One region of the Ruegeria sp. BHSA118 genome, then DNA from elsewhere that is predicted to be linked to it. Evidence: riboswitches for the same ligand, from Rfam matches in the RefSeq annotation. Region 1 holds a riboswitch; each other region holds the start of a gene.
The links. A riboswitch is a leader RNA that binds a small molecule or an ion and turns the genes downstream of it on or off. The one in region 1 is predicted to bind cobalamin.
Positions count from the first base shown of each region.

Region 1 (3,575 bases):
GTTTTGACAGCGGAAATTGCGGCTCCGTGCCGGCTGGCCATCGTAGGCCGCCGCTGGGAGGTCGAGAAATTCGCCGAGAAATACGGGCTGACCGTTCTTCCGGAATTGGACATTTTCGTCGAAGAGTTCGCCCCAACCAATGCAGGCGTGGCCGAGGTGGTCGTCACGCCCGACAGCAAGCTGATCGGCAAATGCCCCCGCGAGCTTTTGTTTCGCAAGACCTACGGGATGTCGCTGCTTGCCATTCACCGCGGCGAAGAGACGCTGAGCCATGTCGAGACCGAGGATCACGAATCCACTCAGATCGGGCTCGAAAAGTTTCAGGCGGGCGACATGCTTGTGGCACATACCAGGTGGGACAACCTGATGCGGATCAAACGAGATCCGGATTTCGTCGTTGTGACAACGGACTTTCCCCAGGACGAGCTGAGGCCGCAAAAAGTCGGCTGGGCCCTGGCATTCTTCGCCATTTCGCTGTCTTTGATCCTGTTCACGGATGTCCGGCTTTCACTCTGTCTTCTTACCGGCGCGGTGGGCATGATGCTGACCCGTGTGCTCAGCGTGGACGAGGCGTACCGCGCGGTCGGGTGGAACACCGTATTCCTGCTCGCTTGCCTCATACCTTTGGGACAAGCCGTGCAGAACACAGGCACGGCCGCGTGGATCGCGCAGCAGATCATGATAATTCTGGACGGTTGGCCGCTCTGGTCGCTGCAAACCGGCATCGCCATTCTGGCGACGGCCTTTTCTTTGGTCATGTCCAATGTGGGGGCGACGGTTCTGCTGGTGCCGCTGGCGGTATCGATTGCGGTGGCGGCGGGTGGAAACCCGGCCGTCTTTGCCCTGACGGTCGCGATATCGACCTCGAACAGCTTCATCATCCCAACCCATCAGGTAAACGCGTTGATCATGGGTCCGGCCGGATACAAGGTGATGGATTTCGTCCGCTCCGGCGGAATAATGACGGCGCTGTTTCTGGTCGTCTCGCTGCTCATGATCAACGTCATCTATTAGCGCACGAGGATCCGAGGTGTTCGGCGGTCTTTTCCCATCATCGGGACAGGTTCAGTCGAGGCACCCGTTCATCACAATGAACGACCCTTGCTGAGTCATCGCTGGTCGCTGGGCTCATCTCAGGCTGGACCCCGGCACAACATGCCGCCCATCGACGCCCACAGGTCGCTTTCCATGCCTCTGCATCATTGTTGCGCGCGACTCGCTTGACAAGCAGGCCAGCGGTGCCGCATGTCCCTTTCGTTGGTGTCGGTGACAGCCGATGAAAAGGGAATGCGTCAACGGTCTTGCCGCCAAACGCAGCCGCCCCCGCGACCGTGAACGGAGAGGATGCCCAATGCCACTGGCCCGAAAGCCGGGAAGGCGGGACATCCGACAGAGGCCCGCCTCTGGCATCCGCAAGCCGGGAGACCTGCCAACAACCGAAGTTGAAACCGGGCGGGGTGTTCCGGTGTCGGGTCCATGACCATCCGTGGCCCGCATGAAACCCCGTCCCCCGCGAAGAGGATTTGGGGGGATGAGAGACATGACCGAGACCGCACCAGTCGAGTTGCTGGTCTGTACCACCTGCCGTCGCGGCCTGCCTGTCGAAGATGACGCGCAACGCCCGGGCGCTTTGTTGCACAAGGCTCTGGAACAGGCGGACCTGCCCGACGGTGTCACCCTGAAAGCCGTTGAATGCCTGTCAAACTGTGATCAAGGCTGTTCAATCGTGTTGCGCGGACCGGGCCGCTGGACCTTCGTCTATGAAAACCTGAACGAAACAGATCATGTCGACGTCATCGTCGACGGCGCGACCAAGTATCTGGCCACTGAAGATGGCTTGGTGAAATGGCGCGAACGCCCTGAACATTTTCGCAAGAACTGTGCCTCGCGCATTCCCCCGATTGGAGCCTGACATGTCGAACCTCGAAAAACTCCCCGTCACAGTGATCACCGGCTTTCTGGGCTCGGGCAAGACCACTTTGGTGCGTCACCTGATGCAGAACCCACAGGGCAAGCGCCTTGCTGTCGTGGTCAACGAGTTCGGCGATGTGGGCGTCGATGGCGACATCCTGAAATCCTGTGCCATTCCTGATTGCCCGGCGGAAAACATCATGGAACTGGCCAATGGCTGCATCTGCTGCACCGTGGCAGATGATTTCATTCCCACCATCGAGGCCCTGATGGCGCTGGAGCCGCGCCCGGATCATATCCTGATCGAAACCAGCGGTCTGGCCCTGCCGAAACCGCTGCTCAAGGCGTTCGACTGGCCCGACATCCGCTCGAAGATCACCGTGGACGGCGTGATCGCCTTGGCCGATGCCGAGGCGGTGGCCGCCGGTCGCTTCGCGCCCAATGTCGAAGCGGTGGATGCCCAGCGCATGGCCGATGACTCGATCGATCACGAAACGCCCCTGTCCGAAGTGTTCGAGGATCAGATATCCTGCGCCGACATCATCCTGCTGACCAAGCCCGACCTGGCAGGCCCCGAAGGCGTGGCCAAGGCGCGCGCGATCATCGCCGCCGAGGCGCCACGCCCCCTGCCCGTCGTCGAAGTGGCCGAAGGTGCCGTGGACGTGCGCGTCGTATTGGGTTTGGAGGCCGCCGCCGAGGATGACATGGACGCCCGGCCCTCGCATCACGACGGCCATCACGATCACGAGCATGACGATTTCGAAAGCATCATCGTCGAGCTGCCCGAGCAGACCGATCCGGCCCAACTGGTCGCAAATATCGAACGTCTGGCCAATGAACTGAACATCCTGCGCGTCAAAGGCTATGCCGCCGTTCAGGGCAAGCCCATGCGCCTGCTGGTTCAGGCGGTGGGCGCGCGCGTGCGTCACCAGTATGACCGCCCGTGGGAACCCGGCGAGGATCGCCGCTCGCGCCTGGTGGTGATCGCCGAGCATGACGATATCAAAGAGGCGGAAATCCGCGAAATCCTCGTGGGTGTGCGTGAGGCTGCCGAGTAAGCCATGCACGTCGTCTTTCGCGAAAGCCACGGGCTCGAGGAAACTGAGACCCCGACCGATCTGGGCCAGAGCCCGGCGGATCTGGTGGTGCTGTCCTTCTCGGACAGCGACCTTGGCGCTTTCGCGGCGGGCTGGCATCGTGGTGGCGGACCGGATGGGCGAACGCCAACCCTGCGGCTGGCGAATTTGACGGCGCTGAAACACCCGCTGTCGGTCGATACCTATGTCGAACAGACGCTTCAAGGCGCCAAGGGCATTCTGATCCGGCTGATCGGCGGGGTGCCCTACTGGCCTTATGGGTTGCAGCAGGTTCTGGCGCTGGCACAAGCCAGGGGCATCGCGCTGGCGGTTCTGCCCGCCGACGGGCGCGAGGATACGCGGCTGGATGACTATTCCACCCTGCCGGTCTCGACCCTGCGGCGGTTAGCGCATCTGTGCGATACCGGCGGCGAGGTCGCGGCACAGGCGGCGCTGGCGCAGATGGCTTTGGCGGCGGGGCTTTATGCCGGTCCGGTGATGGGCGCCAAGACCTTGCCCGAATGTGGCGCGTGGTGTCCGGATCGCGGCGTAATCCCGGTGGAAACCGCGTTCGAAGGCAAGGCCAAA
Region 1 covers NZ_JBXWSM010000008.1:27,951-31,525, reverse strand. The annotation lists gene AC2FNN_RS04330 (SLC13 family permease) at 1-1,014, shown strand, start outside; cobalamin riboswitch at 1,242-1,448, shown strand; gene AC2FNN_RS04325 (DUF1636 family protein) at 1,541-1,912, shown strand; gene cobW (cobalamin biosynthesis protein CobW) at 1,914-2,969, shown strand; gene cobN (cobaltochelatase subunit CobN) at 2,973-3,575, shown strand, end outside.

Region 2 (3,575 bases), on a different contig from region 1:
CGCCGGGTTTCATGCCATAGTACCAACCGGCAAAAAACAGATCGGGCTCGACGGCCACAAGGTTTTCAATCGTCGGGTATTTGGGGGCAAGCTCTGGGATGTCGCCGCGCTGAGCATCAAAGTCAGGGCTGGTTTTATACCAGCCCGTAATCCCGGTAAGACCCACGATCTTGTCCTGAAGGCCGAGCGCAAAGGCCATATCCGCCATGTTCATATCATGCACGACCAGACGTTCCGGTGCCGAGTCAAAAACCAGCGGTTCGCCGCAATTGTCCACGGTGACGGCTTCCGCTGCCGCGCCACCTGTCAAGCCAGCGAAAACAACCACCGGCCAGAGTTTCTGCATCATATGTAAGCTCCTGTTATTATGACAGTTTCCGTTTTCGGATGTCCAGTGCGGGGATCATGCGGCCTTCGTGCTGAAAGCACAGATAATCCACGCCGAATGTCTCACGTACCCGGTCTGGGGTCAGAACTTCGCCAACAGGCCCGAACCCCGTCAGACGCGTGGCTTTCATCAACGCCACATGGGTGGCGAATTCCGGGATCATGACCAAATCATGGACGATCATGACGACCGTTACCCCCAGATCAGCGACCAGAGACAGCATGTGCCCCTTGGCATCGGGGTCCAGATGGTTGGTTGGCTCGTCCAGAAACAGCAAGGACGGGTTCTGGGCCAGCGCGCGCGCGATATGTGCGCGCTGACGTTCTCCGCCGGACAGTTGACCCATCGTTTTGTTGGCAAAATGCGACAGTTCGGTCGTCGTCAGCACCCGTTCAAGATCAGCTTTGTGCTGAGCCACCGAACGTTCGCCCTGAATCGGGATTTGCCCCAGAGCAACGTAGTCTTGCAGGCGCATCCGCCCGTCGGGCATTTCCTGCTGCCCGACCACAGCAATGGAGCGGGCGCGTTGGCGAGCGGACAGGGTCCGAAGGCTTTGTCCTTCTATCCAAACATCGCCCAACGCAATCCGTTCAATCCCGCACAGCAGTTTCAGCAGAGTGGTCTTGCCGGCGCCGTTCGGCCCGGCGATTGCCAGAATTGATCCTTCTTCCAGACGAAAGGACACGTCCTGCAACAGGATGTCGCCATTGAGCGCGTAATATTCCAAATTCTCTGCAATCAGAAAACTCATGATGACCCCCCGGATGGCAACGCGGGAATTCGCGATAAGGTCTTTGCGAAAAGGGCAGGGGGGCGGTCCGAGGCGCTGGTCCAGTCATCGTCACTGTCGCCGAACTGGATCGCGAATTCGACCAGGGCAGACAGGTCGCGGGATGTCGTGATATCGCCAAACAGGTATTGCGCTTTGCCCGGGGCCTGAAATCCGACGGTCATGGCCCGTTCACAACCTGCCATGCAGGCCACCATTCGGGTTTCAAAACCATCAGGCAACCGGGCATCCAGCGCGTCTTGCGCGGCTTCGGCAGACATCGTCCCCTGACATGTTGAACAGATCAGAACGTAGTGATCAGAATAGCAGGTCATTGCCGTCTCCGTCGTTTGCCAGATGCAGACAGAGGGCACATACCCGGATATTACGCAAACGCGCCATCAAGCCTCCTTCCGAGACGCCCCGCCTCAGGTTGGTTCATAGTGCGATGGCAGGTCTCCTGACTTGCGGGTCGTTGCTTGGCCGACCTTCCCAACCCTTACGGGTCAGTGGTGAAGTGGCGTCGCTCACCGCTTACAGTTGCGGGGGCAGTCACGGACTTGGCACATTCCAGCGCCGCACCGTGTTCCCATTTTCATCCCTTACGGAACCATCCTGCTCAGCTAGTCCGGCTATGCCAGGCTTGTCAAGCGGCAGGCGAAAGGATGGCGGACGGAATTGCAACGGTTGAGCCAGCGACCCTGCTGCGCCAGCCCGGACCGAACGGTGTCAATAGTCTGATACAAGAAGAAAATCCGGCTCGGTATCTTCCTCGACCTTTGAAAACCGTGGGATTGGCCTTTCAAACACATTGTCCGTACGGTCGTCATTCACGGTCGATACCTCGCCAATAAGGCAATCGCCGTGCTCGGCCCAGAAAGCGTGCCAGATGCCGGGCATCAGAGTTACGCTTTGCCCCGGCTTAAGCCGCAAGTGCTCTCCGGGTTGCAAGGTTACAGGGCAGGCATCGCTTGGGATGGTCACCGGGTTGTCGCGGTCGACGCCACCGTTTGGATCCGACGCATGGATTTCCAGAACGAGATCGCCGCCGCCCCGGTTGATGATGTCTTCTGCCTTGATGATATGCCGGTGCATCGGAGAAAGCTGATTTTCTTTCGAGATCAACAGTTTTTCCGCATAGAGCATCCCGCGCCCGGATTTCAGATCCTTCGCCTCACCATTGCGCAGAGTGAACAGAAACAGTCCAAGTTCATCGAAACGGCCCTGGGCGTAATCGGTAATGTCCCATCCCAGCCCGCGGCTGCGGATCGTTTCGGCCAGTGGGCTGCGCATTTTCTCGGGCGACCAATCCGCAAAGGGTGGCAACACGGTACCGAAGGACTGAATGAACGCCTGTGCCCGGGTCTTGATACGGTTGATTTCGGATCGTTTCATCATGCCATCCCGCAGATCAAAGTTCGTACGCCCAGGGGGGTTCCGCCCCAGCTCGGGAAACGGTCACAGCCGCCACTTCAGCGCCCAGTTCCATGGCTGCTTGCAGGCTTTCAACCGTCAATCCGCGCAGACCTGACTTGGTCAGATGCCCTGCGCGGCTGAGCTCGGTCAGGACACCGGCGTTGAACGTGTCACCTGCGCCGATCGTATCGACCACTTCAACGGGCTTCACAGGAACCGAGACTTCGGAACCATCCGCCAGGTAACCGTGCGCCCCGTCGCTGCCACGCGTGACGATGACAATGGAAGGACCCGCCTGCAACAGCACGGACGCTTTCGCGGCTTCGGATTCAGCACCCGGAATGATCCAGTCCAGGTCCTCGTCTGAAACCTTGACGATATCCGCACGCGAGATCATGCGGTTCAAACGCGTTCGAAACCGGGTTTGATCCTTGATGAAATCCGGGCGGATATTCGGGTCCAGCATCACCGCCCGGTCGGAACCGTGGCGGTCCAGAAGGGCGGCATATGCATCTGCGCAAGGTTCACACGCAAGGCTGATTCCGCCGAGATACAGGGCCGAGACAGCAGGAAGCTGATCGGGCATGTCTTCGGGCAGCAACATCCGGCCCGCGGTGTTTTCATCAACAAAGCTGTAAGTCGCGTGCCCATCCGAAAGCTGCACAAAGGCAAGCGTGGTGGGACGGTCCGAGATGATCACATGTGTTGTGTCCACATGGCTCGCTTTCAGCGCATCGATCAGTTGCTGTCCGAACATGTCCGATGACAAACCTGTCAGCATCCCTACTGGAACATCCAGACGTCCCATCGCGACGGCTGTGTTCAGAACTGCACCACCAGTATGTGGCACAAAACCTAATGCGCCCGACGCGGTCGGTTCCGAGATCATATCTATCAGCGCTTCACCACAGCACAGGATCATATCTTGGTCCTTTTAGGTAAGAGATTTCGGTTAGTCTTGTTGCTGTCTCAGCGCGTTCTTGCAAAAGTTGTTTGCGCCGA
Region 2 covers NZ_JBXWSM010000035.1:33,982-37,556, forward strand. The annotation lists gene AC2FNN_RS12205 (ABC transporter substrate-binding protein) at 1-349, opposite strand, end outside; gene AC2FNN_RS12210 (ABC transporter ATP-binding protein) at 366-1,139, opposite strand; gene AC2FNN_RS12215 (DUF1636 family protein) at 1,136-1,492, opposite strand; cobalamin riboswitch at 1,591-1,787, opposite strand; gene AC2FNN_RS12220 (D-lyxose/D-mannose family sugar isomerase) at 1,887-2,552, opposite strand; gene AC2FNN_RS12225 (carbohydrate kinase family protein) at 2,569-3,495, opposite strand; gene AC2FNN_RS12230 (glucokinase) at 3,526-3,575, opposite strand, start outside.
Region 2: it holds a riboswitch for cobalamin, as region 1 does, so the genes downstream of both, AC2FNN_RS12215 (DUF1636 family protein) here and AC2FNN_RS04325 (DUF1636 family protein) in region 1, are expected to answer to the same signal.

Region 3 (3,575 bases), on a different contig from region 1:
CGGCTGGTTGATCGATACACCCGGAATGCGTGCATTGCGCCTGCTGGACGCTCAGGACGGGATCGACGACGTTTTCTCGGACCTTGCCGAGTTGAGCCGGGACTGCCGTTTTCCGGATTGCCAGCACAACTCCGAGCCCGGATGTGCCGTGCAAAAGGCAATCAGCCACGGCACGCTTGATCCGGCTCGATTGGACCGGTGGCGCAAGCTGCGGCGCGAAGATCAGCGCAACTCTGAAACCGTCGCGCAGTCCCGGGCGCGGGACAAAGCGTTCGGCAAGATGGTCCGTGGCGTCATGAAGGAAAAGAAACTTTGCAACCGGTGATGGCTGGTCGGTGCCCGGCCCGTCCTGCGCCGCGTCTGATCACGCGATCAGTCGCGGCCAAACCGCTGCATTGCGACGGGCAAATGCTCCGATATGACCAACCTCAGGCAACTCGAAATCGGCGGGGCTCAGCAGGTGGCGGTTGGCATCGGGGCCGTAAAGATCCGCAAGCCGCCAAACCGCTTCCGGCGGCACCATCTGGTCGTCCACGAAGGTGAACAAATCCACGGGCGTTCCAGAATCCTTCCACTGCGCCGCAGGTAACTCATGCCCGATTTCAAGCACATAATTCAAAGGCGCCGTACACCATTTGCGCCACTGCCAATAGACCGATGCCGGCAGATCCGAGCCAAACCCGATCGCCTTTCCGGGAAGGTAGCCAAGGGCTCGGGCTAAAAGCGGGGCATAACCATACCAGAACAACCCTGCCAAACCACGATAGGGCCACGGGTGGTCGCCCAGGGTTACCAGCCCCGAACACACACAGATCATCCGGTCAATCCGATCGATATCCGGCTGCACAGGTCCCAGCATCGCGCCGATCGAATGGCCGATGGTCCAATGCTGCGAATCGGGAAACCGTCTGCGCATTTCCGCCCGTGCCGCGGGCATGTCGATCAAGGCCCAATCCGCCATGGTCGCACGCGAATCTTTCAGACGGCCGGTCAAGGAATGCCCGTAATCGCGATAGTCATAGGTCAGGCAGGCCATACCCTGCTCGGCAGCAAGCCATCGTGCGAAATGACGGTAATAATCGCGCGGCACACCCGTTGCACTGTTCAGCACGACGACGATTTCTGGCGAAGTCTGCGGGCTGTACAACCGGGCAGACAGTGTTTTCTGCCCGGACGGAAAGCGAAACTCCTCGGTCAATACCGTTTGCTCTGTGTCCAACATGATCTCTGGCTTTGCGCTTGGTAAATCCGGTTTCCGAACCTCAACACCCTCGACACTATGCACGAACCGACATCGTATCCAGCATGACCAAGCGTCCGGTCAAAAGATCGGCTTGACTCGATGCGCGCTCAAACGCTAGCGGTTGTGTGATGGTTTCCGGCCTCCACAAGGGGTCGGGATGAAAAGGGAACACGGTGCGGTAATGTCTGGTCATGCAGGCAACAACCAATTCCGCGACTGCCCCCGCAACTGTAAGCGGTAAGCGATGCCGAAACGCCACTGGCCCTGAAGGCTGGGAAGGTCGGCAAAGCCATGACCCGCAAGTCAGGAGACCTGCCATCGGAAACGAAACCGAAACTCGGGCGGGGTGTCCGGGCAGGTCCTGACGGCATCACGCTGTCCCACCTGCCCCCAATATCCTGTCCACCAAGCGCGGAGGGCGCAGGATGATCTGGAAGACAAAAACACATGAATTCAGTGCAACAGTATGTCAGCGGACGGGTAAAACCTGCCCCGCTTTGGCGCGGCTGGCGCGCTCGATATCCGAAGCCATGGCCCAGGCGACCTCGGCCACAAGTGACGATTTCGAGATTGATGGCAGCAGTGAGCTGTCACATTGCACCGAAGGATGTCACGCAGTTTTCCGCGCGCAATCAGACAGTATTCGTGTCTTTTGCGGGACGCAGCCCGAAGCCGCAATTGAGCCGCTGAACGGCTACGCCGACCTGATCTTCGGAAACACGATCAGTGCGATGCCATCGGGCGTCGTGAAAACCCCACCTTGCGCGATGATCGAAGTTTCCACGATCCGGCCTCGAAAACCTGTTTGCCCGCCCGCGCAGATTTCAATCTGAGTCCAGACTGACCGGTGCCTGGGCACGCTGCGAGGCCCAGGCCAGTTGCGCATCCGTTTCGACGGCGCAGGGACGCACCGCCCGCAATCGTTGCAGCGCTGTGTCCGCGCGCTCACCGCATTCAACCATCAGCCGCAGGACAACCATACCTGACCTGCCACATCCCCCACGGCAGTGCACCAATACGCGGCCTCCTCCTGACAGCGCGTGTCGGGCCGCGGCGCTGACGGACGGCCACGCGTCATCAATCGCCTTTGTCGGCGCGCCGAAATCTTCGATCGGCAGGTGAACCCATCGGCTGGCGCGGCTTTGAATATCGCTGCCAAATTCCTGCGCCCCGTCCTGAAGCATTTCGACGTCCGTCGTCATCGAAACAACAAGCCCCGGCTGCCAGGCTGCGATCGTATCCAAATCGATGGAATAATCTCCGCCGCGTCCGGGCATCGAGGTCAGTGCCAGCGTTCCGCCACCGACTTGCAGGGCGTAGATAACCAACTGCGACATGAATCCTGTCCTCCCCAAAGAACTCTTTACAAAAATGAGTCATTAAATCCGCTGATGCAGTTTAGTGCGAAAGCGACTCGTTTCTAAATCAAAAATCATCGCGCCACGCTGTGGACGCGGGCAGCGGTGGCCACTACGCTGTGCCCAAGCACCGAATCCCAACGAGAAGACATGACAGACAGCTCCCGCCCCGCCTATCAGGTTCTCGCCCGCAAATATCGCCCGGAAACCTTTGCCGATCTGGTGGGTCAGGATGCCATGGTGCGCACCCTGAAAAACGCGTTCGCGGCCGACCGGATCGCGCAGGCCTTCATCATGACCGGCATTCGCGGCACCGGCAAAACCACGACCGCAAGGATCATCGCCAAGGGCATGAACTGCATCGGACCCGACGGAACCGGTGGCCCCACAACCGAACCCTGCGGTCAGTGCGAACATTGTGTGGCCATCATGGAAGGCCGCCACGTCGACGTGATGGAGATGGACGCCGCAAGCCGTACGGGCGTCAATGATATCCGCGAGATCATTGACAGTGTCCGCTATCGCGCCGCCAGCGCGCGTTACAAGATTTATATCATCGACGAGGTTCATATGCTCTCGACCAGCGCGTTCAACGCGCTGCTCAAGACGCTGGAAGAACCGCCCGCGCATGTGAAGTTCATCTTCGCAACCACGGAAATCCGCAAAGTGCCTGTCACTGTGCTGTCCCGCTGCCAGCGCTTCGACCTGCGCCGGATCGAACCCGAAGACATGATTGGCCTGCTGCGCAAGGTCGCCGAGGCGGAAAACGCCCAGATCGCCGAAGACGCGCTGGCGCTGATCACCCGAGCAGCGGAAGGATCGGCCCGGGATGCGACCTCGTTGCTGGATCAGGCGATTTCGCACGGGGCTGGCGAGACGACCGCCGATCAGGTCCGTGCAATGCTTGGACTGGCAGACCGTGGCCGGGTTCTGGACCTTATGGATATGATCCTGCGCGGCGATGCCGCCGGAGC
Region 3 covers NZ_JBXWSM010000101.1:7,856-11,430, reverse strand. The annotation lists partial or broken gene AC2FNN_RS20210 (ribosome small subunit-dependent GTPase A) at 1-325, shown strand, start outside; gene AC2FNN_RS20205 (alpha/beta hydrolase family protein) at 365-1,222, opposite strand; cobalamin riboswitch at 1,356-1,577, shown strand; gene AC2FNN_RS20200 (hypothetical protein) at 1,669-2,076, shown strand; gene AC2FNN_RS20195 (protein-tyrosine phosphatase family protein) at 2,068-2,580, opposite strand; gene AC2FNN_RS20190 (DNA polymerase III subunit gamma/tau) at 2,752-3,575, shown strand, end outside.
Region 3: it holds a riboswitch for cobalamin, as region 1 does, so the genes downstream of both, AC2FNN_RS20200 (hypothetical protein) here and AC2FNN_RS04325 (DUF1636 family protein) in region 1, are expected to answer to the same signal.